3 regions of the Paucibacter sp. JuS9 genome follow, and region 1 is predicted to be linked to each of the others. Evidence: predicted binding sites of a transcription regulator. Region 1 holds the regulator's gene; each other region holds the start of a gene.

Region 1 (9,618 bases):
CAGCGCGGCCTCGGCGGCGAAGAAGCGGTTGCTGATCTGGCCTTCGATGTCGTCAGCGCCCAGCGCCCAGGAGCGCACGCGCTTGATCGCCACCTCCTTGCCATTGAAGCCGTCCATGGCCAGATAGACGTCGCTGGTGGCGCCTTCGCCGAGCCGGCGCAGCACGCGGTACTTGCCGACATAGGCAGGCAGGTCGGCTGTCGTACTGCCAATCGAGGCCAAGGGGCTGCCGGTCTCCGTGCTGCTCATGCGGCCATCATAAGCATGGACCCGTAGAATTCGGCCCATGATTCAAGCCAAGCAGGAACTGCTCGCCGCCCTGGGCGAAGCCATCCAGGAACTGAACCCCGGCGCCGACCTGGCCGCCGCATTCGAGTCCCCCAAGCAAGCCAGCCATGGCGATTTCGCCTGTACCGTCGCCATGCAGATGGCCAAGGCGCTCAAGACCAACCCGCGCGCGCTGGCCGAACAGCTGATCGCCGCCCTGCAGGCCAAGCCTGCTTTCCAGCGCTGGGTCGAGGGCCTGGAGATCGCCGGCCCCGGCTTCATCAACATCCGCCTGAAGCCCGCCGCCAAGCAGGCCGTGGTGGCCGAGGTGCTGGGCGCTGGCGCAGCTTTTGGCACCCAGCAGGCCAACGATACCCACGTGATGGTGGAGTTCGTCTCGGCCAACCCGACCGGCCCGCTGCATGTGGGCCATGCCCGCCAGGCCGCGCTGGGCGATTCGATCTGCCACCTGTTCGAGACCCAAGGCTGCCAGGTCACCCGCGAGTTCTATTACAACGACGCTGGCGTGCAGATCGCCACGCTGGGCTCGTCGACGCAGAACCGCCTGAAAGGCCTGAAGCCGGGCGATGCAGGCTGGCCCGAGGCTGCCTACAACGGCGACTACATCCAGGACATCGCTGACGACTTCCTGGCCAGGAAGACCGTCAAGGCAGACGACCGAGAGTTCACCGCCTCGGGCGACGTGAACGACCTGGACGGCATCCGCCAGTTCGCCGTGGCCTATCTGCGCCACGAGCAAGACCTGGACCTGCAGGCCTTCGGTCTGAAGTTCGACAACTACTTCCTCGAGTCCAGCGTCTACGCCGGTGGCCAGCTGGAGAAGGCTGTCGAGCGCATGATCGCCGCCGGCAAGACCTACGAGGAAGGCGGCGCGCTGTGGTTCAAGTCGACCGATTACGGCGACGACAAGGACCGGGTGATGCGCAAGAGTGAAGGCGGCTTCACCTACTTCGTGCCGGACGTGGCCTACCACGTCAACAAGTTCCAGCGCGGCTACACCAAGTGCATCAACATCCAGGGCACCGACCACCACGGCACCATCGCCCGTGTGCGCGGCGGCCTGCAGGCGCAGGGCCTGGGCATTCCGCAAGGGTTCCCGGACTACGTGCTGCACAAGATGGTCACGGTGATGAAGGGCGGCGAGGAGGTCAAGATCTCCAAGCGCGCCGGCTCCTACGTGACGCTGCGCGACCTGATCGACTGGACGAGCCGCGATGCCGTGCGCTTCTTCCTGATCAGCCGCAAGGCCGACACCGAGTTCATCTTCGACGTCGACCTGGCCCTGCAGCAGAACGACGAGAACCCGGTGTTCTACGTGCAGTACGCCCATGCGCGCATCTGCTCCATCATCCGCCGCTGGGTCGATGAAGAGAGCGGCGACGAGGCCGCGCTCAACGGTGCCGATCTGGCCCTGCTGACTGCCCCGACCGAGGCCGCCTTGATGCTCAAGCTGGCCGACTATCCGCGCATGCTCAGCAGCGCCGCGGCCGGCCTGGCGCCGCATGACGTGGCCTTCTACCTGCGCGATCTGGCCGGTGCCTTCCACAGCTACTATGCGGCCGAACGCGTGCTGGGCCAGGCTGCAGAGTTGACCCGTGCGCGGGTGGCCCTGCTGGCGGCCACGCGCCAGGTGCTGCGCAATGCGCTGACGGTGCTGGGTGTCAGCGCGCCGGAAGCAATGTCTCGTGGTGAACAAGCAACGACGGAGTCTGCATGAGCAAAGGTCAGGGCGGTGGTGGTGGCGGTGGCGGCAGCAGCGAGCGCGGAGGCTTCGTCCTCGGCCTGATCGTCGGCCTCTTGATCGGCCTGGCTGTTGCCCTGGGCGTGGCGCTCTACATCAACAAGACGCCGATTCCCTTCGTCAACAAGGTGCCGCAACGCACCGCCGAGCAGGACGCCGAAGAGGCCGAACGCAACAAGAACTGGGACCCGAACGCACCGCTGGCCGGCAAGAACGCCAAGGCCGCGAGCGGCGTGGTCAGCGGCGGCGAAGTGAAGCCGGCGGCACCTGCTCAAGCCCCTTCGAGCGCAAGCCCAGCGCCCGCGCCCGCGCCCGTAACCACGGCACCGGCCGCAGCACCCGCGCCAGCGCCAGCGCCGGCACCCGCCGCCAGCAAGGCCGGCAAGGCTGAGGCCAAGGTGGATGCCAAGGCCCCCGCGGCCGACCCATCGATCTACTTCGTTCAGGCCGGCGCCTATCTGAAGAATGACGACGCCGAAGCCCAGCGCGCCAAGCTGGCCCTGCTCGGCCACAGCGCCAGGATTTACGAATTCGAACAATCGGGCCGCACCGTGTACCGGGTCCGCATCGGCCCGCTGGATGCGCGCGAGGACGCCGAAGGCCTTCAGAAGAAGCTGGAAACCGCCGGCGTTGACGCCAATCTGGTGCGTGTCCAGCGCTGATCGGTCAGCTGTTCTACGATCCCGGCCGTTGCATCCCCTATTCGCAGTTCACAGGTAGCTGATTCATGAATCGTCGCGACTTCTCCGCTCTCGGACTCTCGGCCCTGGCACTTGGCAGCGCCGGCCTCGCCCAGGCACAGGGCGGCCCCATCGAGGGCAAGCATTTCAAGCGCCTCGCCAGCCCGCTGCCCACGACGCCGGGCAAGATCGAGGTCACCGAGTTCTTCTGGTACGGCTGCCCGCATTGCTATGCGCTGGAGCCGATGCTGCAGGAATGGGTCAAGCAGCTGCCCCCCGACGTGGTGTTCCGCCGCGTGCATGTCGGCTTCCGCCCCAATATCAAGCCGCACCAGAAGCTGTTCTACGCGCTTGACGGCCTGGGCAAGGCCGAGGAATACCACCAGCGCGTCTTCGCCGCCTTCCACCAGCAGCGCCTGGAGCTGGACGACGACAAGGCCATCATCGCGCTGGCCACCAAGATGGGCCTGGACACCGCCAAGTTCACCGCGATGTACAACTCCTTCGGCATCGAGAGCAAGCTGTTGCAGGCCAACAAGCTGTTCGAGGCCTACAACATGGACGGCGTGCCGGCGATCGCCATCGGCGGCCGCTTCTGGACCTCGCCCTCGATGGTGGGCGAACGTGGCATGACCGAACAGGAACAGGGCATGCGCGCGCTGCAGGTCGCCAACAGCCTGATCCAGCGCGCGCGCAGCTCAAAGCCGTGACGTAATTGCCAGCGGCCCGGGGGTGGGCTGGGCCTAGAATGGCCTGCAAGTTTTGTGCCGCCCACCCACCATGCGCCCTGCCCATCTTTCCTCCTCGCTGCTGCTGAGCGCCCTCGCCTTGCTGGCCGCTGCGCCGGCGGGCGCCGAAAAGGGCGACCGCTACAAGCCGATGAACATCAGCTATGACGAAGGCGGTCGGGTCGAGATCGCCAACCAGCTGACCGAGCTCACCGGCAACGTGATCCTGAGCCAGGGCAGCCTGCTGCTGAAGGCCGGCAAGGTGGTGATCAAGGAAACCCCCGACGGCTTCTTCCAGGCCTCGGCCACTTCGGACGGCGACAAGCAGGTGAGCTTCAGCCAGGGCCGTGACACGCCGGGCGAGGTGATCGAAGGCAGGGCCGACCAGATCGAATACGACAGCCGCAAGGAAACCGTCCGCTTCGTCGGCAATGCGGTGCTTCGCCAACTGCGCAACGGCCTCGTCACGGGGGAGACCACCGGTGGCGAGATCGCCTATGACAACCGCAGCGAACTCTTCAAGACCAGCGGCGGCAATGTCGAGCGCAGCCCCAACGGCCGCGGCCGCATGGTGTTGATGCCGCGCGCAGCCAGTGCGCCCGAGGCATTGCCGTCCGCAAGCAGCGCACCGACCCAACTGCAGCCCAGCACCACGCTGCAAACCACGCCTCGCAAGCCCTCATGAGCGGCATCGACAGCGCAGCGGCGGCACCGGGCCGCCCGAGCCGGCTTGAGGCCGACGGACTGCAGAAGACCTACGGCGTGCGCCGCGTGGTCAAGAACGTGCACCTGGCCGTGGACAGCGGTGAAGTCGTGGGCCTCCTGGGTCCCAACGGTGCCGGCAAGACCACCAGCTTCTACATGATCGTCGGCCTGGTGCGGGCGGACGCCGGCGAGATCCGGCTCGATGGCGAGGCGCTGGAGCGCCTGCCCATCCACCGCCGCTCGCGCCTCGGGCTGTCCTATCTGCCGCAGGAGGCTTCGATCTTCCGCAAGCTCACCGTCGAGGAAAACATCCGCGCCGTGCTGGAGCTGCAGCAGGACGAGAACGGCAAGCCCTGGACCAAGACCCGCATCAACGAGATGCTGGACAGCCTCCTGCACGAGCTCTCGATCGAGAAGCTGCGCGACAGCCCTGCACCCGCGCTCTCGGGCGGCGAGCGCCGCCGGGTCGAGATTGCCCGCGCCCTGGCCACGCAGCCGCGCTTCATCCTCCTGGACGAGCCCTTTGCCGGCGTGGACCCGATCGCCGTGCTCGAGATCCAACGCATCATCGGCTTCCTGAAGGCGCGCGGCATCGGTGTGCTGATCACCGATCACAACGTGCGCGAGACCCTGGGCATCTGCGACCGCGCCTACATCATCAGCGAGGGCGAGGTGCTGGCCGAAGGCACGCCCGACGAGCTGGTGGCCAACGCCGACGTGCGCAAGGTGTACCTCGGCGAACACTTCAAAATGTAGGCTGCTGGGGCTGCGCTGAGATGAAACCCACCCTGCAGGTACGGCTCAGTCAGCATCTGGCGCTGACGCCCCAGTTGCAGCAGTCGATCCGGCTGCTGCAGCTCTCCACACTGGAGCTGCACCAGGAAGTGGAGCAGATGCTGGCGCAGAACCCGCTGCTCGAGACCGACGAGGAATTCGGCAGCGCGGTCACCGCACCCGAGCTCAGCGAAGTCCGCGGCAACGCGTCCGACGAACCCGACTCGGCACCTTCAGGCGATGGTGAGGCCGCGAGCGAGATCAAGGCCGAGGACTTCGGCACCACCGAGCGCGAAGACTGGGAAAACGGCACCGAGGGCGACGACTTCGACGGCATCCGCGAGCTGCCCGGCAGCGCCAGCTCCAGCAGCGAAGACGGAGAAAGGCCCGAGACCGAGGCGCCGTCCATCAGCCTGCAGCAGCATCTGCAACAGCAGATGGCCGGCATGTCTTTCAGCAGCGAAGACCGCGCCGCGCTCCTGGTGCTGATCGAATCGCTGAACGACGACGGCTACCTGGCCGACCCGCTGGAAGAGATCGCCGCCTCGCTCGCCGGTGAAGACGACCCCGAGGCACTCGAGGAATTGCTGGAACGCCTGCAGGTGGCCTTGCGCTGGCTGCAGAGCATGGAGCCCACCGGTGTCGGCGCCCGGGACCTCTCCGAATGCCTGCTCCTGCAACTGCGCACGCGGCCGCGCAGCCAGGTGCAGGTGGTGGCCATCCTGATCTGCAAGAACCACCTGGAGCTGCTGGCCCGGCGCGACAGCAAGAAGCTGATGGCACTCACCGGCGCCGACGAACAGCTGCTGCGCGAGGCGCAGACGCTGATCCAGACACTGGAGCCCAAGCCGGGCCGGCCGTTTGCGCCAGGCGAGGCGGCGGCCGTGGTGCCGGACGTGATCGTCAGCAAGAGCGGCCGCGGATTCCGTGTGATGCTCAACCCCGAGGTCGCGCCCAAGCTGCGCATCAACGAGCTCTATGCCAATGCGCTGCGCGCCACGCGCGGCGGCATCAGCAACAGCGCGCTGGGCGGCCAATTGCAGGAGGCGCGCTGGTTCATCAAGAACATCCAGCAGCGCTTCGACACCATCCTGCGTGTCTCGCAGGCCATCGTCGAGCGGCAGAAGGGCTTCTTCCAGCATGGGGCGCTGGCGATGAAGCCGCTGGTGCTCAGAGAAATAGCCGACGAGCTGGGCCTGCATGAATCGACCATCTCGCGCGTGACCACGGCCAAGTACATGGCCACGCCGCATGGCACCTTCGAGCTGAAGTACTTCTTCGGGTCCGGCCTCAACACCGATGCCGGCGGCAATGCCTCCAGCACGGCGGTGCGCGCGCTGATCAAGCAGTTCGTCGACGCCGAAGACAACAACAAGCCGCTGTCCGACAGCGCCTTGTCCGACATGCTGGAAGAGCAGGGCATCCAGGTGGCGCGGCGCACGGTGGCCAAGTACCGCGAGGCGCTGAAAATTGCGCCGGCCAATCTGCGCAAGGCGCTTTGACGCGACTCTGACCTGGGGTCTGAGCGGGGGTCTGAACGGGGCCCTGAATGCCTGCCGCGCAGCGCGCTGCCAACGCATGACCCAGCGACTTGCTAGGACTTTGCCGCGTCAGTCGCCGCACCGCAACAGCGCCGGCACAAACGATCAAGGCGTTGATTGATGCGCCCTGAATCCGCCCGGGATAACCCGCAAAGTGGGTGACCGGAAACCTTGCTTCCCGGCCGATTCATCCGCTATTCAAAATTCCGATAGTTCGACGCACAAGCGTCATACATCGATTCGGACCCGTCCTCATAAGCTGGACTCCTCACAAGCGCAGGCGGGCCTCATCCGGGCCTTGCAAGCAGGCTTGTAGATCGCCGCCTCGTGAAGCCTCGGGGCGCTTGCGGTGAACACCAGTCAATGACAAAAAGTGCCGGCCAAGCCCGGTGACGGAGACAGCTTGTGAACAAGATTTCGAAACTGGCCTTGCGGCCGGATGGCCTGGCCCTGGCCGTTTCCATGGCCCTCACGCTGATGGCCAGCGAGGCCGCGATGGCTCAAGCGAGCACGACGCCCGTAGCGCCGGCCAAGCCCGCGGCCGAAGCGGCGCAAGGCGGTGAACAGGCCAAGGACAGCAAGGATGACAAGAAGCCGGCAGCGAAGGCCACGGCCGAGCTGAGCTCGGTGCTGGTGATCGGCACGCGGCTCTCGCAGCAGTCCAGCATCGACCGCAAGAAGCGCGCGGCCACGGCCACCGACTCGGTCGTGGCGGAAGACGTCGGTGCCTTCCCTGACCGCAATATCGGCGAAGCGATCTCGCGCATTGCCGGTGTGGCGCTGGACCGCGGCGACTTCGGCGAAGGCGTGAGCGTCTCGGTGCGCGGCACCGGCGCCGATCTCACGCGTGTGGAGATGGATGGCCAGGCCGTGCAGGCTGGTGGCGGCACCGACCTGCTGGGTGGTGGCGGTGGCCGCGGTGTCGAGTTCCGCGAGCTTTCGTCGGACCTGATCAAGAGCGTGGACGTGGTCAAGGGTTCGACCGCCGCGATGACCGAAGGCTCGCTCGGCGGCAGCATCATCATCAACACGCGGACCGGCCTGGACTTCAAGAAGCCCTATTACTCGCTGCGCGTGGCCGCCACCGAGAGCTCCCTGAACAGGAAGACCACGCCCAACCTGAACCTGGTGCTGGCCGACAAGTTCCTGGACAAGCGTCTGGGCGTGCTGGTCAACCTGAACAAGTCCAACTACAACAGCGAGAGCCATCAGCAGAGCAATGGCGGCGTCAACGGCCTGCAAGGCCTGTTGCGCCAGGCGGACTTCGACAACTCGCCGGAGAAGACCTTTGCCTTCAACCCGGCCACGGTCTCCAAGACCGACCCGACGGTCAACGCCACGTTCCTGGCCTCGCCGCTGACGGCCGGCGGCACCTTCAATGCAGCCACGCCGCTGGAGCTGATCACCAAATCGGCCGCTGCGCAGAGCAAGGCCGACTGCTTCACTGCCTTCCCCAATCTCACCACGGCGCAGACCAGCGCGATCAACGGCAGCACGGCGCGCACGCTGGCCATCAACCAGCGCAACAACGAACAGCTGAGCTGCCTGAACCAGTGGAACGACTACACGCCGGCGCTGATCCGCTCCTATGTGCGCGGCCAGGACGACCGTCGCCACGGCGGCGACATCCGCCTGGATTTCAAGGTCAGCGATGAATTGAACATCTACGGCAAGTACGCGTCCAACCAGCGCAAGGTGGCCGACGTGGTGGGCAACTTCTCGGTGGGTGGCACGCCGACCTACAACACGGCCGGCACCTTCGTCGACTCGGCCGCTGGCGTGCGCTCGCTGGGCACCGGCCTGGCCTACCCCTACACCCTGATGCCGACGACCTACAGCTACCGCGCCGGTGCGCCGCTGGCCCAGGGCGCGACGGTGAACATCAAGCCCGGCTACACGGTGGATGACTCGCACCACGTGACGAGCTACACCACCACCGACAGCTACTACAACACCGACATGATCTTCAGCAAGATCGAGACGGATTCGAAGTATCTGCAGACCGGTGGCGAGTACCGCAACGGCCGCCTGAAGGCCGTCTTCATGGGGGGCAAGGCCGACTCGAGCATGTTCCGCTACGACCGCCGTGCGTCCTTCGGCTATCAGTACGGCGAGTCCACCTTCGCCGTGCAGCCCGATGGCTCCTGGAGCTTCGCGCTGCCACCCGGCAGCAGCAACGACCAGCTGAACTTCGCCAAGTACGCCGTGCTCTCGCCGCAACTGGCCAGCGCAGCCGTGCCGGTCTCGGCGACCAACACCGTGGCCGTGCCGGCCTACACCGCGGCCCAGAAGCCGCTGGTCACCCCGACGACCAATGTCCTGATCAGCCGCATCTTCAAGAGCGAGACCTCGGAGAAGACCGGCAAGCTCGACCTCACCTATGACCTGCAGGACAAGCTGCCCTTCATGAACTCGGTGCAGGGCGGCATCAACCTGCGCAACACCTCGGGCAAGTTCTGGGGCCTGGGCGGTGCCACGATCCAGGAGCCGCTGGGCACCTTCGGCCAGCCCGGCTATGTGGCCGGCATCTACCTGCCGACGGTCAATGTGCGCAGCTCCATCGTCGGCTGCGAGAACACCGCCGGCTCGCTCGCCGTGGGCGGCCAGCCCTGCGCCTACGGCTTCAACCCGAGCAACAACCCGGCCACGCCGCAGAACGGCCAGACCGTTATGACGCAGGCCCAGTACCAGGCGCTCGTGCAGAACGTGCTGTCGGTGGCACCGGCCGGCCAGTTCTATGCCGGCGCCAGCGGCCGCTCGCCGACGCTGATCAATGGCTGGAACCAGATCGATGTGGACAAGCTGTTCCAGGGTGCCGGCATCCCTATCAACCTCAACTGCGTGGTGACCTGCAAGGCCAGCGATGGCAAGGTCTACGAGCAGCCGTTCTCGCGCTTCCAGGAGAAGGCCAATGCCGCCTACCTGATGACGGACTTCGAGCTGGACCGCGTGCCCTTCACCGACTGGAAGCTGCCCTTCGGCATGGAGCTGGCCGGCAATGTCGGCGTGCGTGCGGTCAAGACCGACGTCACCGGCACCGGCTACCTGACCTTCATCTCGCGCAAGAAGACGGCGACCTATGACCCGCTCACCCCCGATGCGGCGGGCGGTATTGTCTCGACCACCTATCGCAAGAACACCTCGATCCAGAAATCGACGAC
Region 2 (9,618 bases), 1.0 Mb from region 1:
TGCGCGCTGTTCGCCGCGGTGTCGGGCTCCTCGCCCGCCACCGTGGTGGCCATCGGTTCGGTGATCCTGCCGGCCATGGTCAAGCAGGGCTTCCCCAACCGTTTCGGCGCGGGCATCCTGACTACCTCGGGGTCGCTGGGCATCCTGATCCCGCCGTCCATCGTGATGGTGATGTACTCGGTCTCGACCAACACCTCGGTCGGCTCACTGTTCATCGCTGGCGTGGTGCCGGGCCTCTTGCTGGCGATCTGCCTCGGGTTCACGACCTGGTACATCGCCCGCAAGAACAACTACCCGCGCATGCCCAAGGCGTCCTGGGCCGAGCGCTGGAAGGCCTTCCGCGAAAGCGTGTGGGGCCTTTTGCTGATCGTCATCGTGATGGGCGGCATCTACACCGGCATCTTCACGCCGACGGAAGCGGCGGCCATGTCGGCGGTCTATGCCTTCGTGATTGCCACCTTCGTCTACAAGGACATGTCCCTGAAGCGCCTCCCGAAGGTGCTGCTCGACTCGGCCAGCATGAGCGCGATGCTGCTCTACATCATCACGAACGCGGTGCTGTTCAGCTTCCTGATGACCAGCGAGAACATCCCGCAGGCCATGGCCGACTGGATGATCGGCCAGGGCTTCGGTCCCATCGCTTTCCTGCTGGTCTGCAACATCCTGCTGCTCTTGGCCGGCAACGTGATGGAGCCCAGCTCCATCGTGCTGATTCTTGCGCCCATCCTGTTCCCGGTGGCGATGAAGCTCGGCATCGACCCGGTGCACTTCGGCATCCTGATCGTGGTGAACATGGAGGTGGGCATGTGCCACCCGCCGGTGGGCCTGAACCTCTATGTGGCCTCGGGTATCACCAAGATGGGCATCTCGGAGCTGACCGTGGCCGTCTGGCCCTGGCTGCTCACGATGCTGATCTTCCTGGGCGTGGTGACCTATGTGCCTCAGATCTCGCTGTGGCTGCCGCAGCTGCTCCTGAAATAGGACCAAGGCACTTGCAATAGGGGCTCGCCACGGCGAGCCCTTTTTTCTGCTGAATCGCCGAATTCCTTGGATGTCCCTTGACGGCACGTTGCCGTCTTTCATGATGGCTCGAAGATCAGGCCGCTTGGGCGCTCTGTTGCGTTCGTGTCCCCCGGCCTTCGGCCTCCTCCTCTACCTCACTCCACAGAGCGCCCAACCGTCCTGACCCGCACCGCCCGTCGCCTGTGTCGAGGCACATGCCCAGTGTGGCCGGAGCAGGACGGCAGTGGGTTTCCCGAAGCGAGGTAAAGGAGGAGGGCCTGGCGCAGCCAGGGCCGGGGGACACGAGCGCAGGGGAACCCGCTGGCGGCCTGATCTTCGACCAACCGAGGAACAAGAAAACGAACGGCAGCTACGTGCCTGCATGAGTCTCCCCCTCAGATCGGCGATGAGCCATTTTTTGCATGCGCGCGCGATGCGATGATCCGGCTCCATCGAAAACCCTGGATGAATTCCATGCGCAAGCTGCTCGCCTTGATTCCCCTCGCGCTGTGCCTGTCGCCGGCCTTGGCCGCCGAACCCATCACCACCGCCTCGGGCCTGGTCTACACCGAAGTCGTGGCCGGCACCGGCGCGAAGCCGACGCAGAACGACAAGGTCAAGGTGCACTACGTCGGCCGCTTTCTCGACGGCCGCGAGTTCGACAGTTCGGTCGCCCGCGGCGAGCCGATGGACCTGCCGCTCAACCGCGTGATCCGTTGCTGGACCGAAGGCGTGCAGTTGATGAAGGTCGGCGGCAAGGCCAAGTTCTATTGCCCGGCCGCCCTGGCCTATGGCGAACGCGGTGCCGGTGGCGGCGCCATTCCGCCCAACACGCCGCTGACCTTCGAGATCGAGCTGCTGGGCATCGTCAAGCCCTGAGCACGGCGGGTCGCCTCGGGGATGGCCATGGACCGATGGGCTGTGACCTTGATTGATTGCTGAGGCCCGCTTGCGGGCATGGAAGTTGCGTCAAGCCCTGCAACCCTTGTCCCGTAACAACCCCCCTTGAGCGACTCCCTCTCCCTGGCCCAGGGCCTGCGCATCCTGCTGATCGATGACGGTGCCCACCGCGGCGCGCTGATCAGCGACGAGCTGGCGCGCCTGGGCTGCGAGGTGGTGGGCGTGGTGGAGCAGGCCACGCTGATCCATGACTGCGTGCTGCGCTTGAAGCCCGATGTGGTGATCGTCGACAGCGAATCGCCCACCCGCGACACGGTAGAGATGCTTGCCACGGTGTCGGAGACGATGCCGCGCCCGGTGGTGATGTTTTCCGAGGACGGCGGCGACGACCCGATGCGCCGCGCCCTGAAGGCGGGCGTCAGCGCCTATGTGGTGGCCGGCCTGCGCGCCGAGCGCCTGGCGCCGGTGCTGCAGGTGGCGATTGCCCGTTTCGAGCAAGACCTGGCGCTGCGCCAGGAGCTGGGCAAGGCGCAGGCGCAATTGGCCAGCCGCAAGAGCGTGGAGAAGGCCAAGGGCATCCTGATGAGCGAGCTGGGCCTGGATGAGGACGCGGCCTACAAGCGTCTGCGCAAGCTCGCGATGGACCGCGGTGAGGCGTTGGCCGCCGTGGCAGAGCGGGTCATCGACGCGCATTCCCTTTTGCGCCCGGGTTGATGTTGCATTGCACCAATCTGGCGCAGCGATGCCGGCAAACAGTGCGCGGCCGGTGCGTGCACCGGCCAAATCTCCCGGAATAACGCTGGCACGCTTTCTGCTGAAGTGAAGTCGTCGGGCCCGCAACGGCGTGGGCCCTTCTGGAATCGAACAAGGACAAAGGCGTCCGACCGATGGAGACACGCGAGTGGTCTCCTGGTCGCGACGCCTTTGTCCTTTTCTGCTTGGAGATCTCGATGAGCCATACGACTGGAAAGAAGCTGCACAAGGAGGGTTTGATGAGCGAGGAACGCCGCACATTGCTGGCCGGCGCTGCCGGTGCCGCCATGAGTGCCATGAGCCCCATGGCCTGGGCCGCCGGCTCGGACAAGCCCGAGAAGGAGGAGGTGCGCATCGGCTTCATCCCCCTGACCGACTGCGCCTCCATCGTGATGGCCTCGGTGCTGGGCTTCGACAAGAAGTACGGCATCAAGATCATCCCGACCAAGGAAGCCTCGTGGGCTGGTGTGCGTGACAAGCTGGTCAACGGCGAGCTGGACATGGCGCACGTGCTTTACGGCCTGATCTACGGCGTGCACCTCGGCGTCAGCGGGCCGAAGAAGGACATGGCCGTGCTGATGACCCTGAACAACAACGGCCAGGCCATCACGCTGTCGAAGAAGCTGGCGGACAAGGGCGCCGTGGATGGCGCCTCGCTCGCCAAGCTGATGAGCACCGAGAAGCGCGAGTACACCTTCGCGCAGACCTTCCCGACCGGCACGCATGCGATGTGGCTGTACTACTGGCTGGCCAGTGTCGGCATCAATCCGATCAAGGACGCCAAGGTCATCACCGTGCCGCCGCCGCAGATGGTGGCAAACATGCGCGTGGGCAATATGGACGGCTACTGCGTCGGCGAGCCCTGGGGCCACCGCGCCATCATGGACGGCATCGGCATCACCGCCGTGACCACGCAGGACATCTGGAAGGACCATCCCGAGAAGGTGCTGGGCACGACCGGCGAGTTCGCGAAGAAGTATCCGAACACCGCGCGCGCCGTGATCATGGCCGTGCTGGAGGCCAGCCGCTGGATCGATGCCGGCCTGCAGAACAAGCTGAAGATGGCCGACACCATCGCCGACAAGTCCTATGTCAATACCAGCGCCGACGCGATCAACCAGCGCATCCTCGGCCGCTACCAGAACGGCCTGGGCAAGACCTGGGACGACCCGAACCACATGAAGTTCTTCAACGACGGTGCGGTGAACTTCCCCTATCTGTCGGACGGCATGTGGTTCCTCACCCAGCACAAGCGTTGGGGCCTGATCAAGGGCCATCCCGATTACCTGGGCGTGGCCAAGCAGATCAACCAGATCGAGCTCTACAAGCAGGCCGCATCGCAGCTGAAGGTCAGCGTGCCCAAGGACGCCCTGCGCGCCAGCAAGCTGATCGACGGCGTGACCTGGGACGGCAAGGAACCCGCCAAGTACGCCGATTCGTTCAAGGTCAAGGCTTGAGGAGCACAACATGGTCTCCGCAGTCTTTCATTCGCCGCGCGAAGTGATCAGCGAGGAGCCAGCCGCCGTGGCAGCCAAGCCTCGCGAGCCCTTGGCTGTCGTCGCCAAGCCGCAGCCCAAGGCGCGCGCACCGCTGGACTGGCGCGCCTTCTGGATGCGCGTGCTGCCACCCATCCTCGGCCTGGCCTTGCTGGTCGGCGTGTGGGGACTGCTGACGCAAAAGGGCGGCAGTTTTCCCACGCCCGTTCAAACCTTCGATGCCGCCGTCAAGCTGTTTGCCGACCCCTTCTACAGCAAGGGCCCGAACGATCAGGGCATAGGCTGGAACATCCTGTTCTCGCTGCAGCGCGTGGCCATGGGCTTCGGCCTCGCGGCCCTGGTGGGCATCCCGCTGGGCTTCATCATCGGCCGCTTCGAGTTCGCGAACCGCATGGTCTCGCCCTTGATCAGCCTGCTGAAGCCGGTGTCGCCGCTGGCCTGGCTGCCCATCGGCCTGCTGGTGTTCAAGAGCGCCAATCCGGCCGCGATCTGGACCATCTTCATCTGCTCGATCTGGCCGATGGTCGTCAACACCGCCGTGGGCGTGCAGCGCGTGCCGCAGGACTACCTGAACGTGGCCCGCGTCTTGAACCTCAGCGAATGGAAAGTCATCACGCGCATCCTGTTCCCGGCCGTCCTGCCCTACCTGCTGACGGGTGTGCGCCTGTCCGTCGGCACGGCCTGGCTGGTGATCGTGGCGGCCGAGATGCTGACCGGCGGCGTGGGCATCGGCTTCTGGGTCTGGGACGAGTGGAACAACCTGAACGTCCAGCACATCATCATCGCCATCTTCGTGATCGGCATCGTGGGCCTGGCCTTGGAGCAACTCCTGATGCTCGTGGCCCAGCGCTTCTCCTTCAGCGAGGACTGACCCCATGAGCAGCAAACCATTTGTCCTGGTGCAGGACGCCGAAATGGTGTTCGCCACCCGCAAGGGAAAGTTCCATGCACTGCGCGAGATCAATCTTGAAGTGCAGCGCGGCGAGTTCATCACGCTGATCGGCCATTCGGGCTGCGGCAAGTCCACGCTGCTGAACCTGATCGCGGGGCTGCTCTCGCCCACCAGCGGCGGCCTGATCTGCGATGGCCGCGAGATCGCGGCGCCCGGCCCCGAGCGCGCGGTCGTGTTCCAGAATCATTCGCTCCTGCCCTGGCTCACGTGCTTTGAGAACGTGTACCTGGCGGTCGAGCGCGTTTTCGGTGCCGAGGAGACAAAGGCCCAGCTCAAACAGCGTACGCTAGATGCGCTGGCGCTGGTCGGCATGGGACATGCGGCCGCCAAGAAGCCGCAGGAAATTTCGGGTGGCATGAAGCAGCGCATCGGCATTGCCCGGGCGCTGGCCATGGAGCCCAAGGTCCTGCTGATGGACGAGCCCTTCGGCGCACTCGACGCGCTGACCCGCGCCAAGCTGCAGGACGAACTCCTGAAGATCGTGGCGAGAACGCAGAGCACGGTGGTGATGGTGACGCACGACGTGGATGAAGCCGTGCTGCTCTCGGACCGCATCGTGATGATGACCAACGGGCCGGCCGCCACCATCGGCGAGATTCTCCCGGTGGACTTGCCACGGCCGCGCGACCGCGTGGCCTTGGCCGAAGACCCGGTCTATTTGCATGCCCGCAAGGCGGTGATCGACTTCCTCTACACCCGCCATGCCCATGTGGAGGCTGCAGCATGAAGAAGATGAAGCTGGTGATGGTGGGCAACGGCATGGCCGGTGTGCGCACGCTGGAAGAACTGCTGAAGATCGCGCCCGATCTCTACGACATCACCGTGTTCGGCGCCGAACCGCATCCCAACTACAACCGCATCCTGCTGAGTCCGGTGCTGGCCGGAGAGCAGACGATCGAGGAGATCATCCTCAATCCGCTGGACTGGTATGAGGACAACAACATCACGCTGCATCTGGGCAAGAAGGTCACCCAGATCGACCGTGTCAAGCGGCGCGTGATCGCAGAAGACGGCAATGGATCCACAACTTCGGCCGACTACGACCGCCTCCTGATCGCCACCGGCTCCAGCCCCTTCATCCTGCCGGTGCCCGGCAAGGAGCTGAATGGCGTGATCGCCTACCGCGACATTGCCGACACCAACGCGATGATCGATGCGGCCACGAAGTACCAGCATGCGGTGGTGATCGGTGGCGGCCTGCTGGGCCTGGAAGCCGCCAACGGCCTGATGTTGCGCGGCATGCAGGTGACCGTGGTGCATCTGGGTGACTGGCTGATGGAGCGCCAGCTTGACGACCAGGCGGGCGACCTCCTGCGCAAGTCGCTGGAAGCACGCGGCCTGAAGTTCCTGCTCGGCGCGCAGACGCAGGCGCTGATCGGTGGCAAGGATGGTCGTGTCATGGCGGTGCAATTCAAGGACGGCAAGGAGATTCCGGCCGATCTGGTCGTGATGGCCGCCGGCATCCGCCCCAATACCGAGCTGGCCGCTTCTGCCGGCATCCACTGCAACCGCGGCATCGTCGTCAGCGACACGATGCAGACCATCACCGACCCGCGCATCTACTCGGTCGGCGAATGCGCGGCGCACCGCGGCATTGCCTATGGCCTGGTGGCGCCGCTGTTCGAGCAGGGCAAGGTCTGCGCCACGCACCTGGCCGAGTTCGGCATCGGCCGCTACCAGGGCTCGCAGACCAGCACCAAGTTGAAGGTCACCGGCATCGACCTGTTCAGCGCCGGCGATTTCATGGGCGGTGAGGGCAGCGAAGAAATCCTGATGAGCGACCCCTTCGCAGGCGTCTACAAGAAGCTGGTGATCAAGGACGACAAGCTCGTCGGCGCCTGCCTGTATGGCGACACGGTGGACGGCAGCTGGTACTTCAAGCTCCTGCGCGAGGGCCGCAAGATCTCTGACATCCGCGACAAGCTGATGTTCGGCGAGTCGAACATCGGCGACGTGGGTCATCAAGGCCACAACAAGGCCGCAGCGATGGCGGACTCTGACGAAGTCTGCGGCTGCAACGGTGTCAACAAGGGCTCGATCTGCAAGGCGATCAAGGACAAGGGCCTGTTCACCTTGGAAGAGGTGCGCAAGCACACCAAGGCCAGCGCTTCCTGCGGGTCCTGCACCGGCCTGGTCGAGCAACTCCTGATGTTCACGGCCGGTGGCGACTATTCGGCCACGCCGAAGAAGAAGGCGATCTGCTCCTGCACCGACATGAGCCACCAGGACGTGCGCGACGCGATCTTCAAGGATCACATCACCAGCCTCGATGCGCTGTATGCGCAGCTTGGCTGGAAGAGCGCGAACGGTTGCGCCACCTGCCGGCCCGCGCTCAACTACTACCTGATCTCCTCCTGGCCCAAGGAGGCCGAGGACGACCCGCAGAGCCGCTACATCAACGAGCGCTCGCATGCCAATATCCAGAAGGACGGCACGTACTCGGTGATCCCGCGCATGTGGGGCGGCGAGACAACGGCCGATGAGCTGCGACGCATCGCAGCCGCGGTCGACAAGTACCAGATCCCGACGGTCAAGGTCACGGGCGGCCAGCGCATCGACCTGCTGGGCGTGAAGAAGGAGGACCTGGTCAATGTCTGGAAGGACATCGGCATGCCCTCGGGCCACGCATATGCGAAGGCGCTACGCACGGTCAAGACCTGCGTGGGCTCGGAGTGGTGTCGCATGGGCACGCAGGATTCGACGCAGATGGGCAAGGACCTCGAGCGCGCCATGTGGCGCATGTATGCGCCGCACAAGGTCAAGTTCGCGGTCTCGGGCTGCCCGCGCAACTGTGCGGAGGCCGGCATCAAGGACGTCGGCATCATCGGTGTGGACTCGGGCTGGGAGATGTTTGTGGCCGGCAACGGCGGCATCAAGACCGAGGTGGCGCACTTCTTCACCAAGCTGAAGACCGCCGAGGAGGTGCTGGAGTACACCGGCGCCTTCATGCAGCTCTACCGCAAGGAAGGCTGGTACCTGGAGCGAACGGTGCACTACGTCTCGCGCGTGGGGCTGGACCATGTGAAGGCCAAGGTACTGGACGACCACGAGGGTCGCAAGAAGCTCTGGGCCGAGCTGCAGTTCGCGCTCGATGGTGAGCCTGACCCCTGGTTCGACTTCGACAAGGCGAAGGTCGATCTGCGCCAGTTCCAGCCGGTGTGAGAGGAGACACGCAAATGAGTGAATGGAAAACGATCTGCGCCGTCGCTGACATCCCGGTTCTGGGTTCGCGCCGCGTGCAACGTGCCAAGGGCCCGCAAGTGGCCTTGTTCCGCACGGCGGACGATCAGGTCTATGCGCTGCTGGACCGCTGCCCGCACAAGGCCGGGCCGCTGAGCCAGGGCATCGTGTTCGGCAAGGCCGTGGCCTGCCCCCTGCACAACTGGACCATCGCGCTGGACAGCGGCTGCGCCCGCGAGCCCGATGAAGGCAGCACGCCCAGGTTCACGGTCAGGATCAATGGGGGCCAGGTCTTGCTCAGCCAGCAGGAGCTGGACACGGTGGCCATTGAGCTGGAGCCGGTCAAGGCCGGCCCCTGCACGCGGGCTCACGCCTGCTGAGCCCATGACAGACACACGCTCTACCTGCCCTTATTGTGGCGTTGGCTGTGGCGTGATCATCGAGAGCGATGCGGGCCAGATCACGGGCGTGCGCGGTGATCCCGATCACCCGGCCAACTTCGGCCGGCTCTGCAGCAAGGGCTCGACGCTGCACCTCACCGCCACGCCCATCGTGCTGCAGACCAAGCGCCTGCATCATCCGCAGCATCGCGCCGCGCGTGGCGATGAACTGCAGGCACTGAGCTGGGACGAAGCGAATCAGAGAATCGCCGACAAGCTTCTGAGCCTGCGCGCCGACCATGGGCCCGACGCCATCGGCTTCTACATCTCCGGGCAGTTGCTCACCGAGGACTATCACGCGTTCAACAAGCTGGCGCGTGGCCTGGTCGGCACCAACAACATCGACAGCAACTCGCGCCTGTGCATGAGCTCGGCCGTGGTGGGCTACAAGCAGAGCCTGGGCTCGGACGCGCCGCCGGCCTGCTACGAAGACCTGGACCGCGCCGACTGCCTGTTCATCACCGGCTCGAACATGGCCTGGGCACATCCCATCCTGTTCCGCCGGATCGAGGCGGCTCGCGCGGCGCGGCCGGAAATGAAGATCATCGTCGTCGACCCGCGCCGCACCGAGACGGCCGAGTTCGCCGACCTGCATCTGCAGATCCAGCCCGGCACCGATGTGGCGCTGTGTCTGGGCATGCTGCATGCGATGGTCTGGGAGGGATGGATCGATGCGAATTTCATTGCCGAGCACACCGAAGGTTTTGACGCGCTGAAGGCCTTGGCACGCGACATGCCGCCGGCCAAGGCGGCGCGGCAATGCGGCATCAGCGAGGCCGATCTTCTGCAGGCAGCACGCTGGTTCGCCACCTCCGAGTCCACGCTTTCGCTCTACTGCATGGGCCTGAACCAGAGCACGAGCGGCACCGCCAAGAACACGGCACTGATCAACCTG
Region 3 (9,618 bases), 1.7 Mb from region 1:
TGCGCAAGGTGATACAGGCATCGCCCACAGCGATGCGCGGCTGCAGGGCCAGCGCCGCGTTCTGGACGATGTTGAGCACCGCCTGGATCAGCTGCTCGCGGTCGCCGCGGAAGTCGGGCAGCGAGGTGTCGTAGTCGCGGACGATGGCCAGGCCGCGCGGAAACTCCGCCAGCACCAGGGCCCTCACCCGTTCGCAAACCTCGTGAATGTTCACGTCCACCACCACCTGGGCGCGCCGGTGCGGGGCGAGCAAGCGGTCCACCAGGCTCTGCAGCCGGTCCGCCTCGTGCACGATCACCTGCGTGTATTCGGCCAGCTCGTCCCACAGCTCGGTACCTTGCAGCTCCATGGCCAGCAACTGCGCGGCACCACGGATGCCGCCGAGCGGATTCTTGATTTCATGGGCCAGGTTGCGCACCAACTCCTTGGTCGCCTGCACCTGATCCAGCGTGCGCTCCTCGCGGTCCTGGCGCATCTGCTGTTCGTTCTCGATCAGCTCCACCAGCACCAAGGCCTGACCCTCAATCTGGCTGACGATGACCTGCACCGGCAGGGGCTCTTCGTTGCGCTGCTGATGCTGGGGATTGCGGCGCAGGTGCGCGTCGAAGCGGCTGCTGGAATAGGCGTTGCGGGCTACGCCGGCCACCGCCTCGCGCAGATGCGAGGCATCGACCAGCCAGTCATAGAGATTGCCGTGGACGACCGCGCGGCGCGAGAGCCGCATGACGTTCTCGAACGCAGCATTGGCAAACAGGCATTCGCCGTCAGGCTGGATCACGGCCACCATGGTAGCCAGCAAGTCGAAGCCAGCGAACTGCGACTCCAGGCCGCGTGGGTTCGTGCTCATCGGACTGCTCCTGCAAGCGGCCGCGGCCGCCGAGTCAAGGCAGCTTGCTGATCTCGCGCTTGAGCGCCTCGATGTCGGCTTCCTGACGCGTGATGCTGGCCTTCAGCTCGGCCACACGGTCCAGATATTTCTGGTAGTTGCGCTCTTCGCCACGACGCTCTGGCGTGCCGTTGTTGTACTCGGCACGCAGCTCCGACAACTTGGACTCGGCATTGCGCAACTCGGCCTGCAGCACCGAGCGCCGCTCGCTGTCGCGGCCGCGTTGCTGTTGCGACTCGACCTTGCTCTCGTTCGGCCGCGCATTGCTGCTGACTGTGCCGCTGGCAGGCGGTGCCGGCCGGCGCGCCGGTTGCAGCACCGTGATGGGCGCGCCCTCGATGGTGCGGCAGCCCTTCTCTTGCGCTTCCTTCGCGCTCAGGGCATCGGTGTACAGCACCGGCGGGCCGGGGCAGCGATAGACGATGGTCTGAGCGCTGGGCTCGCCAAGCAGGGCCAACAGCAGAGCCGGCAACAGGTACCGGGCAGCTCGCAGATGAATGCTCATGAGGGCGATTGTGGCGCATGAATGTAAAAGGGACGGCCAAGACCGTCCCTTTGTCTGTATCAGCCGGTTTGGCTGGGGCTCACTGCCATTACAGGCTGTAGTACATGTCGTATTCGACCGGGTGCGTTGCCATGCGGAAGCGGGTCACTTCCTGCATCTTCAGGTCGATATAGGCATCGATGAAGCTGTCGGTGAACACGCCACCCTTGGTCAGGAAGGCGCGGTCCTTGTCCAGGTACTCCAGGGCCTGATCCAGGCTGTGGCAGACGGTCGGGATCTTCGCGTCTTCTTCCGGCGGCAGGTGGTACAGATCCTTGGTGGCGGCTTCGCCCGGGTGGATCTTGTTTTCGACGCCGTCCAGGCCCGCCATCAGCAGTGCTGCGAAGCACAGGTACGGATTGGCCGAAGGATCGGGGAAGCGCGCTTCGACGCGGCGGCCCTTGGGGTTGGCCACGTAGGGGATGCGGATCGAGGCCGAGCGGTTCTTGGCCGAGTAGGCCAGCTTCACCGGGGCTTCGAAGCCAGGCACCAGACGCTTGTACGAGTTCGTACCCGGGTTGGTGATGGCGTTCAGCGCGCGAGCATGCTTGATGATGCCGCCGATGTAGTACAGGGCGAAGTCGGACAGGCCTGCATAGCCGTCGCCAGCGAACAGGTTCTTGCCGTCCTTCCAGACCGACTGGTGAACGTGCATGCCGGAACCGTTGTCGCCAACGATGGGCTTGGGCATGAAGGTGGCGGTCTTGCCGTAGGCATGGGCCACGTTCTGCACCACGTACTTCTGCAGCTGGGTCCAGTCGGCGCGCTGCACCAGCGAGCTGAACTTGGTGCCGATTTCCATCTGGCCGGCGTTGGCCACTTCATGGTGATGCACCTCGACCGGGATGCCCAGCTGTTCGAGGATCAGGCACATTTCCGAGCGCATGTCCTGGCCGGCGTCGACCGGGGGCACGGGGAAGTAGCCGCCCTTGACGGTGGGGCGGTAGCCGCTGTTACCGTGCTCGTACTCCTTGCCGGTGTTCCAGGCAGCTTCTTCGCTTTCGATCTTGAAGAAGCAGCCGGACATGTCATTGCCCCAGCGGATCGAGTCGAAGATGAAGAATTCGGGTTCCGGACCGAAATAGGCGGTGTCGCCCAGGCCGGAAGACTTCAGGTAGGCCTCGGCGCGCTTGGCCAGCGAACGCGGGTCGCGCTCATAGGCCTTGCCGTCGGTGGGGTCGATCACGTCGCAGGACAGGATCAGGGTCGGCTCTTCGAAGAAGGGGTCGATATTGGCCGTGTTCGGGTCCGGGATCAGCAGCATGTCGGAGGCTTCGATGCCCTTCCAGCCGGCGATCGACGAACCGTCGAATGCATGACCCGACGTGAACTTGTCTTCGTCGAAGTGGGAAACCGGCACGGACACATGCTGTTCCTTGCCACGGGTATCGGTGAAGCGGAAGTCGACGAACTTGACTTCGTTTTCCTTCACCATCTTCATCACGTCGGCGACGGTCTTGGCCATCAATAGCTCCTGCTGCAGTAGGTTCAATGTGGAATTCGGCGAGCGCGTGGGCGCTACGGGGTATTACTTAGCAGTTTGTGTGCCAACACCATGACAAAACCGCTGTTGGCCGCCTGCCTCTGGTGCACAGGCGCTGCGAGGCCGCATTATGCGCCGCGACGGGGCCGACGATCAGGGTTTACGCACCTCCGAAGTGCACCACGCGCCAACGTAGGGCACCAAAATGGCGCCTGACGTAGCACCAAATTGGCGCAACATTTCAGCTCAGTGGCGTGAGCACTTCGAGCTCCACCGGCGGTGGTGGCGGCGCAGGCGGCACTGCGGCCGCGCGCAGCTGCTGCAAGGCGGCCAGCGCATAGTGGGCGAACCAGGCGGTCGAGAAGGCGAAGACCAGCATGTAGAGCCAGATCGTCACCAGGATCAGGAACGGCGCCAGCACCACCGCCATCACGCCCAGGGCCCAGATGAAGGCCGGCGCCGCGCCCAGATAACCGGTGATCACGCCAATGGCCAGCAGTGGCCCGCGATGCGCCTGCAGCAGTTGCCGGCGCTCCTCGGCCGAGGCATGGGCTGCCAGCACGTCGAAGCTGAAGATCTTGAAGCTCAGCCAGCCCCAGATCAGCGGCGGCAGGATCAGGATCACCGGCGGTATCAGCCAGAAAGGCATGCTGACGACGAGCGCGCCCAAGGCCAGCAAGGTAGCGCCCAGCGCGATGAACACGCCCTGGATCAGGCCGCCGCCCTGCTTCTTCTCGAGGGTCGGGAAGCGCCTGGCCGCCACCAGGCCCACGATGGCCTGCGTCATGCACAGCGCGACCAGGAGGAGGCTCATGAGCACGATCACCGGCAACACCATGGCCAGAACGACCAGCGGCGCCAGCGCGCTGCGGAAGCCGCCGGCGCCCATGGCGTCCAGCCATTGCAGCAGGCTTTCGACCAGCTTCCATTGCTCGAGCGTGGCACGCACACCGGCGACCGAAGCCTCCCAGCCGAAATACATGAAGACGCCGCTGAGCAGCGCCACCACCAGCAAGGGCAGGAGCGACAGCCCGATCACCTTGGGGTGCAGGCAGTAGGCGGCCGCGCGCCAGAAAGAGTCGCCCAGTCGGCTCATATGTTCCAAAGCTGCTCTCCTGCGCTTGTCTTGCTGGCTGGCCAGCTGTTCAGCCTCGGCCGGCCAGGCGCTTCAAGCCCAGCCACTGCTGGGCCCAGAAGCCGCGGCCGTAGTCGCGCCCGCCCTCTTCGGGCAGCTGGTCGCGCACGCCGGTGGCATCGTATTGCAGCTTGAAGTCGGCCGTGCCGAAGACGATGTCCCAGAGCGGGAACAGCACTGCGAAGTTGTGGCCGCCCAGCGTGCCACGGCCGCCCGACTCGTGGCCTATGCCGATTGAGTGATGGCGGCGATGGAAACGCGGGCTCACCAGCACGCGCTCCAGCACGGCACCAAACCAGATCCGCGCATTGGCATGCTGCAGGCTTTCCATCAACTGCGAGATCGCCACCAGGGCCACGAACTGCCCCGGGCCCACGCCGATCAGGCGCGCCACCAGCACAAAGGCGGCGTCGATCAGCACATCGTCCAGCAGGTGGTTGCGGTTGTCGCTCCACAGCGTCATCTGGCGCTGGCTGTGATGCAGCGAATGCAGGGACCACCACCAGTTGAAGGAATGCTGCGCGCGGTGCAGCCAATACATGAGCAAGTCGAACACCAAGAGGTAGAGCAGGAAGCTCACCATCGGCTGGTCAGTCACGCCGGGCCAGAGACCGTCGAGCTGCCAGGTCGGCACTCCCAGCATGCGCATCTCGCCGGACAGGGCATCAAAGATCGGGTCCAGGCTGAAGAACATCGCCAGCCGGAACAGCCCCAGGCGATGGATGAGCGTGTAGAGGATGTCGACCCGCACGGCCGCGCGGTCGCTCACCGCCTCGACCGGTCGCCAGCGTTCCAGCGCGCGCAAGACGGTCAGCATCACGGCGATCTGCAAGAGGCCGACCAGCAGCCAGCCGGTGGCCTCGTAGGCGTCTTCCAGGCGGGCGCCCAGGCCGATGCCGAACACGAGAGGCTGGACCAGCGACTCGAACAGCCATTGCTGGGCTTCGCCGAAAAGCTCGACCAGCTTGTCGATCATGGCAACTCCAGCGGCTTGTTCATCACGGCCGCAAAGCCGGGATGCTCGCGCATCGCCGCGAAGCACATGCCCTTGTCGATCAGGCCCTTCATCAGCGGCTCCAGCACGGCGGGCGCCCAGGCGTCCTGGCGTTGCCAGATGCCCAGGTGGGCCATCAGGATATCGCCCGGCCGGATGTCGCGCAGTGCGCGTTCCAGCAAGTGGGCATTCGGATAGCGGTCGCTGGGCAATTCATCGCCGAGAAAACCGGCCGGGCTCCACAGCACCGCGGTGAAGCCGCAGGCCTGGGCGGCCGCAAGCAGCGCGGGCGAGGTCTTGCCGGCCGGTGGACGGAAGATCGGCGACATCGCCTTCCCCGTCATTGCCTGAAAGCGCTGGGCCGGCTTGCGCAGGCCTTCGCAGTACTGCGCGGCCGTCAGCTCGCGGATGCGTGGCTTCTCGATGCCAGCCGCAGTGCGCACCTTGAAACGGCCATCGGGCAGGTCCGCCAGCCAGGTGTCGTGCTCCCAGGTGTGCGAGCCGAAGTCATGGCCCTCGGCTGCACGCGCGCGCCACCACGGCGCCCATTCCTCGTCCAGCGTCTTGCCGCCACTCTGTGTCGGCTCATTGGCCAGGAAAAAGGTGGCACGGGCGTCATAGCGCTTGAGCAGCTCAGCCACCAAGGGCGCCACGCCCATGTGGCCGGTGTCGAAGCTCAGGTAGACCGGCTTGCTGCAGCTCGGCGCGGCCTGCGCCGCGGCTTGCCCCAGCAGCAACGCTGCAATGATCAGGCGACGAAGTTTCACTGGCGGGGCATGTGGTCCAGGGTCCAGACGCCGTGCGGCGACTTGCCCACCACCACCTGCTTCACGACCTTGCGTGTGCTCATGTCGATCATGGTGAGCTTGCGCGCCCAACGTGAGGTGACGAGCAGCGTCTTGCCGTCCGGCAGGATCTCCATATCGTCCGGGCCGCCGGGGCCGGGCAAGGTGTCGACCACCGTGAAGCTCTGCAGGTCGATCTTGCTGATGTTGTTGGCCGCGCGGTTGCTGACCAGCACATGGCGCTTGTCCCCAAAGGCGCGGAAGCTGTGCGCGCCATTGCCGGTTGGAATGCGCTTGACCAGCTTGGGTGCGGCACCGGTCACGTCATAAACCTCGACCAGCTTGTCGCCGGTCAGCGCCACCAGCAGGTGCTTGTCGTCGGGCGTCAGGTAGATGTCGGCCGGCATCTTGCCGACCGGAACTTTCCAGCGCGGGGCCAGGGTCGTCAGGTCGATCGCGGTCAGCTCATCGCTGTCCTGCAGGCTCGCATAGACCACCGTGCTCTTGGTGTCGATGAACAGGTGGCTGGGTGTCTTGGGCGCCGGGATGCGCTTGACCAGGAAAAGTGGCTGCTCAGCGTTCTGCGGCTGCCAGCGGTACAGCGCAATATGGTCCAGCCGGTTGCCAGCGGTGATGAACCACTTCATGTCGGGCGAGAAGCGAAGGTGGTAGGGGTCGGTGACCTTGCGGATCACGCGCTGCACCTCGGCCGTCTTGGGGTCGATGAAGGTCAGCGAATCCCCGAGCGCATTGGCCACCACCATGGACTTGTCGTCAGGCGTCAGGTAGAGGTGATGCGGCTCCTTGCCGGTGGGGATGCGCTTGACCTGCTTGAACGTGACCGGATCAATGACGCTGATGTCGGCATCGAGCGAATTCAGGACAAAGATCGGGTGGGGCGCGGCCTGGGCAGCACCGGCAGCCAGTGCCAGGGCAGCAACGGCGCAGAAACGGGAGAACATCAGGAAATCCTCGAGGCGGACGATGGGCGACTGGCGCCAGTGTAGAGGGCCGGCTGGCGCCGGCCCTTGACCTCACACACTATTCGTTGTCGCCGCCGAGGATGCCGCCCAGCAGGCCGCCGGTCGCGAAGCCACCCAGCACCGAGCCCTCCTCGCGGCTGCCACCGCGCTGCGGCGCGGCCGCGAAGATGCGCGAAGCCAGGCGCGAGAACGGCAGGCTCTGCAGCCAGATCTCGCCCGGGCCGGTCATCTTGGCCAGGAACAGACCTTCGCCGCCGAACAGCGCGGTCTTGATCTTGCCGACGTACTGGATCTCGAAGTTCACATTGGGCGTGTAAGCCACCACACAGCCGGTGTCGACCATCACGGTCTGGCCGGGCTGCAGCGTGCGGCGCACCACGGTGCCGCCGGCGTGCACGAAGGCCAGGCCATCGCCCTCGAGCTTCTGCATGATGAAGCCCTCGCCACCAAAGAAGCCGACGCCCAGCTTCTGCTGCAAGGCAATCCCGAGGCTCACGCCGCGCGCGGCGCAGAGGAAAGCATCTTTCTGGCAGATCAGCATGCCGCCGAGCTGGCGCAGGTCCATCGGCAGGATCTTGCCCGGGTACGGTGCGGCAAAGGCCACGCGCTGCTTGCCGGAGCCGGTGTTGGTGTAGACCGTCGTGAACAGCGATTCACCGGTGATCAGGCGCTTGCCGGCGCCCAGCAGCTTGCCCAGGAAACCGCCCTGGTTGGCCGAGCCGTCGCCGAACAGCGTGTCCATGCTGATGCTGGCATCCATGAACATCATGCTGCCGGCCTCGCCGATGGCTGCTTCGCCCGGGTCCAGTTCGACCTCGACGAACTGCATCTCCGCGCCCTTGATCTCGTAGTCCACCACATCCATTGCCATTGCTCTCTCCAGTAAGCAGTTCAATGGGCGGCATCCTACCCAAAACCACCGCGCCTGCTCCCTATACTCGCCGCATGAGCGAACCCGAGCTGCCGGCGCTGAAGCCCGGCGACAGCTATGTGCAGTCCTTCGCCCGCGGCCTGGCGGTGATACGCGCTTTCAGCGCCGCAGCACCGCGGCAGACGCTCACCGAAGTGGCCAAGCGCTGCGGCCTGAGCCGGGCCGGCGCGCGCCGCATCCTGCTGACGCTGGAGTCGCTCGGCTATGTGAAGCTGGATGGCCGCCTGTTCTATCTCACGCCCAAGACGCTCGACCTGGGCTTTGCTTACCTGAGCTCGCAGCCGCTGTGGCATCTTGCCGAGCCGGCGATGCAGGCGCTGACCGCCGAGCTGCAGGAGTCCTGCTCGGCCGCCGTGCTGGACGGCGAAGACATCGTCTACGTGCTGCGCGTGCCGGCACGCAAGATCATGAGCATCAACCTGGGCCTGGGCAGCCGCCTGCCGGCCTGGTGCACCTCGATGGGCCGCGTGCTGCTGGGTGCCCTGCCCGAGCATGAGCTGGAAATGCGGCTGGCCAGGCTGCAGATCACCCGCAACACGGCGCACACGGTGGCCGATGTGGACCAGCTGCGCGAGCGCATCCACCAGGCCCGCAAGCAGGGCTGGAGCCTGATCAATCAGGAGCTGGAAGACGGCCTGATTTCACTGGCCGCGCCCATCACCGACCGCAGTGGCCAGGTCATAGCCGCCTTGAACATCGGCGCACAGGTCAACCGCATGCCGCCCGAGGCGCTGCTGGAGCGCGGCCTACCGAAGCTGCTTGCCGCAGCGCAGAGCATCTCCGGTCTGCTGGCCTTGAAATCCTGACAGGCCGACCGGGACCGTGGTGATCCTGGATCGCCAATGAAGAAGCGGCCCGAAGGCCGCTATTTGCCGAGAGAGCCCTTGGCTCAACCCATGTGCAGGCCGCCGTTGCAGCTGAAGTCTGCGCCGGTGGTGAAGCCCGACTCCTCACCCGCCAGCCAGGCCACGACCGAGGCGATTTCCTCCGGCGTGCCCAGGCGCTTGATCGGGATCGAGGCAACGATCTTCTCCAGCACGTCGGGGCGCACGGCCTTGACCATGTCGGTGCCGATATAGCCCGGGCTCACGGTGTTCACCGTCACACCCTTGCTGGCCACTTCCTGCGCCAGCGCCATCGTGAAGCCGTGCATGCCGGCCTTGGCAGCCGAATAGTTGGTCTGGCCGAACTGGCCCTTCTCGCCGTTGACCGAAGAGATGTTGATGATGCGGCCCCAGCCCTTGTCGAGCATGTCCTCGATCACCTGCTTGGTGACGTTGAACATCGAGTTCAGGTTGGTGTTCATCACCGCATCCCAGTCGGCGCGGCTCATCTTGCGGAACATGCCGTCACGCGTGATGCCGGCGTTGTTCACCAGCACGTCGACCGGACCATGCTCGGCCTTGACCTTGGCAAAGGCCGCCACGGTCGAATCCCAGTCGGCCACGTTGCCGACCGAGGCGTAGAAGGTATAGCCCAGCGCGCTCTGTTCAGTCAGCCACTTGTCGTAGTCGCGGCTCGGGCCGCAGCCGGCGATGACCGTGAATCCGTCCCGGTGCAGGCGCTGACACATCGAGGTTCCGATGCCGCCCATGCCGCCGGTCACATATGCAATCTTCTTGCTCATCGCTTGTCTCCTGTCTATGCCCTGAGGGCTATTTCTATGCATTTGCAGGCTCCCGCAAGCCGCCGCGGCGGTCAAGCGGGTCCGCCCCTATTTCTGTTGCTCAGCGCTCGACCGTGAGCGCCACGCCCATGCCGCCGCCGATGCACAGCGAGGCGATGCCCTTCTTGGCGTCACGGCGCTGCATCTCATGCAGCAGCGTCACCAGGATGCGGCAGCCGGAGGCGCCGATCGGGTGGCCCAGCGCAATGGC

Evidence for each region. Region 1 encodes sigma-54, which starts transcription at its own class of promoters, with help from an activator protein. Its sites were predicted from a motif close to TGGCANGNAANCTGCTTT; they were not measured.
Region 2: a site for sigma-54 is predicted at 1,956-1,973, ahead of ABT392_RS00385 (ANTAR domain-containing response regulator). Genes of this name have one in related genera too.
Region 3: a site for sigma-54 is predicted at 2,963-2,980, ahead of glnA (type I glutamate--ammonia ligase). Genes of this name have one in related genera too.

Annotation. Positions count from the first base shown of each region.
Region 1 is NZ_CP194172.1:4,100,678-4,110,295, forward strand. It holds gene ABT392_RS18225 (serine/threonine-protein kinase) at 1-249, opposite strand, end outside; gene argS (arginine--tRNA ligase) at 287-2,005, shown strand; gene ABT392_RS18235 (SPOR domain-containing protein) at 2,002-2,691, shown strand; gene ABT392_RS18240 (thiol:disulfide interchange protein DsbA/DsbL) at 2,757-3,419, shown strand; gene lptA (lipopolysaccharide transport periplasmic protein LptA) at 3,490-4,122, shown strand; gene lptB (LPS export ABC transporter ATP-binding protein) at 4,119-4,898, shown strand; gene ABT392_RS18255 (RNA polymerase factor sigma-54) at 4,919-6,418, shown strand; gene ABT392_RS18260 (TonB-dependent receptor) at 6,863-9,618, shown strand, end outside.
Region 2 is NZ_CP194172.1:94,715-104,332, forward strand. It holds gene ABT392_RS00375 (TRAP transporter large permease) at 1-981, shown strand, start outside; gene ABT392_RS00380 (FKBP-type peptidyl-prolyl cis-trans isomerase) at 1,477-1,881, shown strand; gene ABT392_RS00385 (ANTAR domain-containing response regulator) at 2,008-2,616, shown strand; gene ABT392_RS00390 (CmpA/NrtA family ABC transporter substrate-binding protein) at 2,895-4,112, shown strand; gene ntrB (nitrate ABC transporter permease) at 4,123-5,022, shown strand; gene ABT392_RS00400 (ABC transporter ATP-binding protein) at 5,027-5,830, shown strand; gene nirB (nitrite reductase large subunit NirB) at 5,827-8,265, shown strand; gene nirD (nitrite reductase small subunit NirD) at 8,280-8,663, shown strand; gene ABT392_RS00415 (nitrate reductase) at 8,668-9,618, shown strand, end outside.
Region 3 is NZ_CP194172.1:764,666-774,283, reverse strand. It holds gene glnL (nitrogen regulation protein NR(II)) at 1-847, opposite strand, end outside; gene ABT392_RS03350 (hypothetical protein) at 882-1,391, opposite strand; gene glnA (type I glutamate--ammonia ligase) at 1,480-2,895, opposite strand; gene ABT392_RS03340 (EI24 domain-containing protein) at 3,155-4,009, opposite strand; gene ABT392_RS03335 (sterol desaturase family protein) at 4,059-5,024, opposite strand; gene ABT392_RS03330 (polysaccharide deacetylase family protein) at 5,021-5,809, opposite strand; gene ABT392_RS03325 (YncE family protein) at 5,806-6,792, opposite strand; gene ABT392_RS03320 (TIGR00266 family protein) at 6,869-7,681, opposite strand; gene ABT392_RS03315 (IclR family transcriptional regulator domain-containing protein) at 7,756-8,547, shown strand; gene phbB (acetoacetyl-CoA reductase) at 8,631-9,368, opposite strand; gene ABT392_RS03305 (acetyl-CoA C-acetyltransferase) at 9,469-9,618, opposite strand, start outside.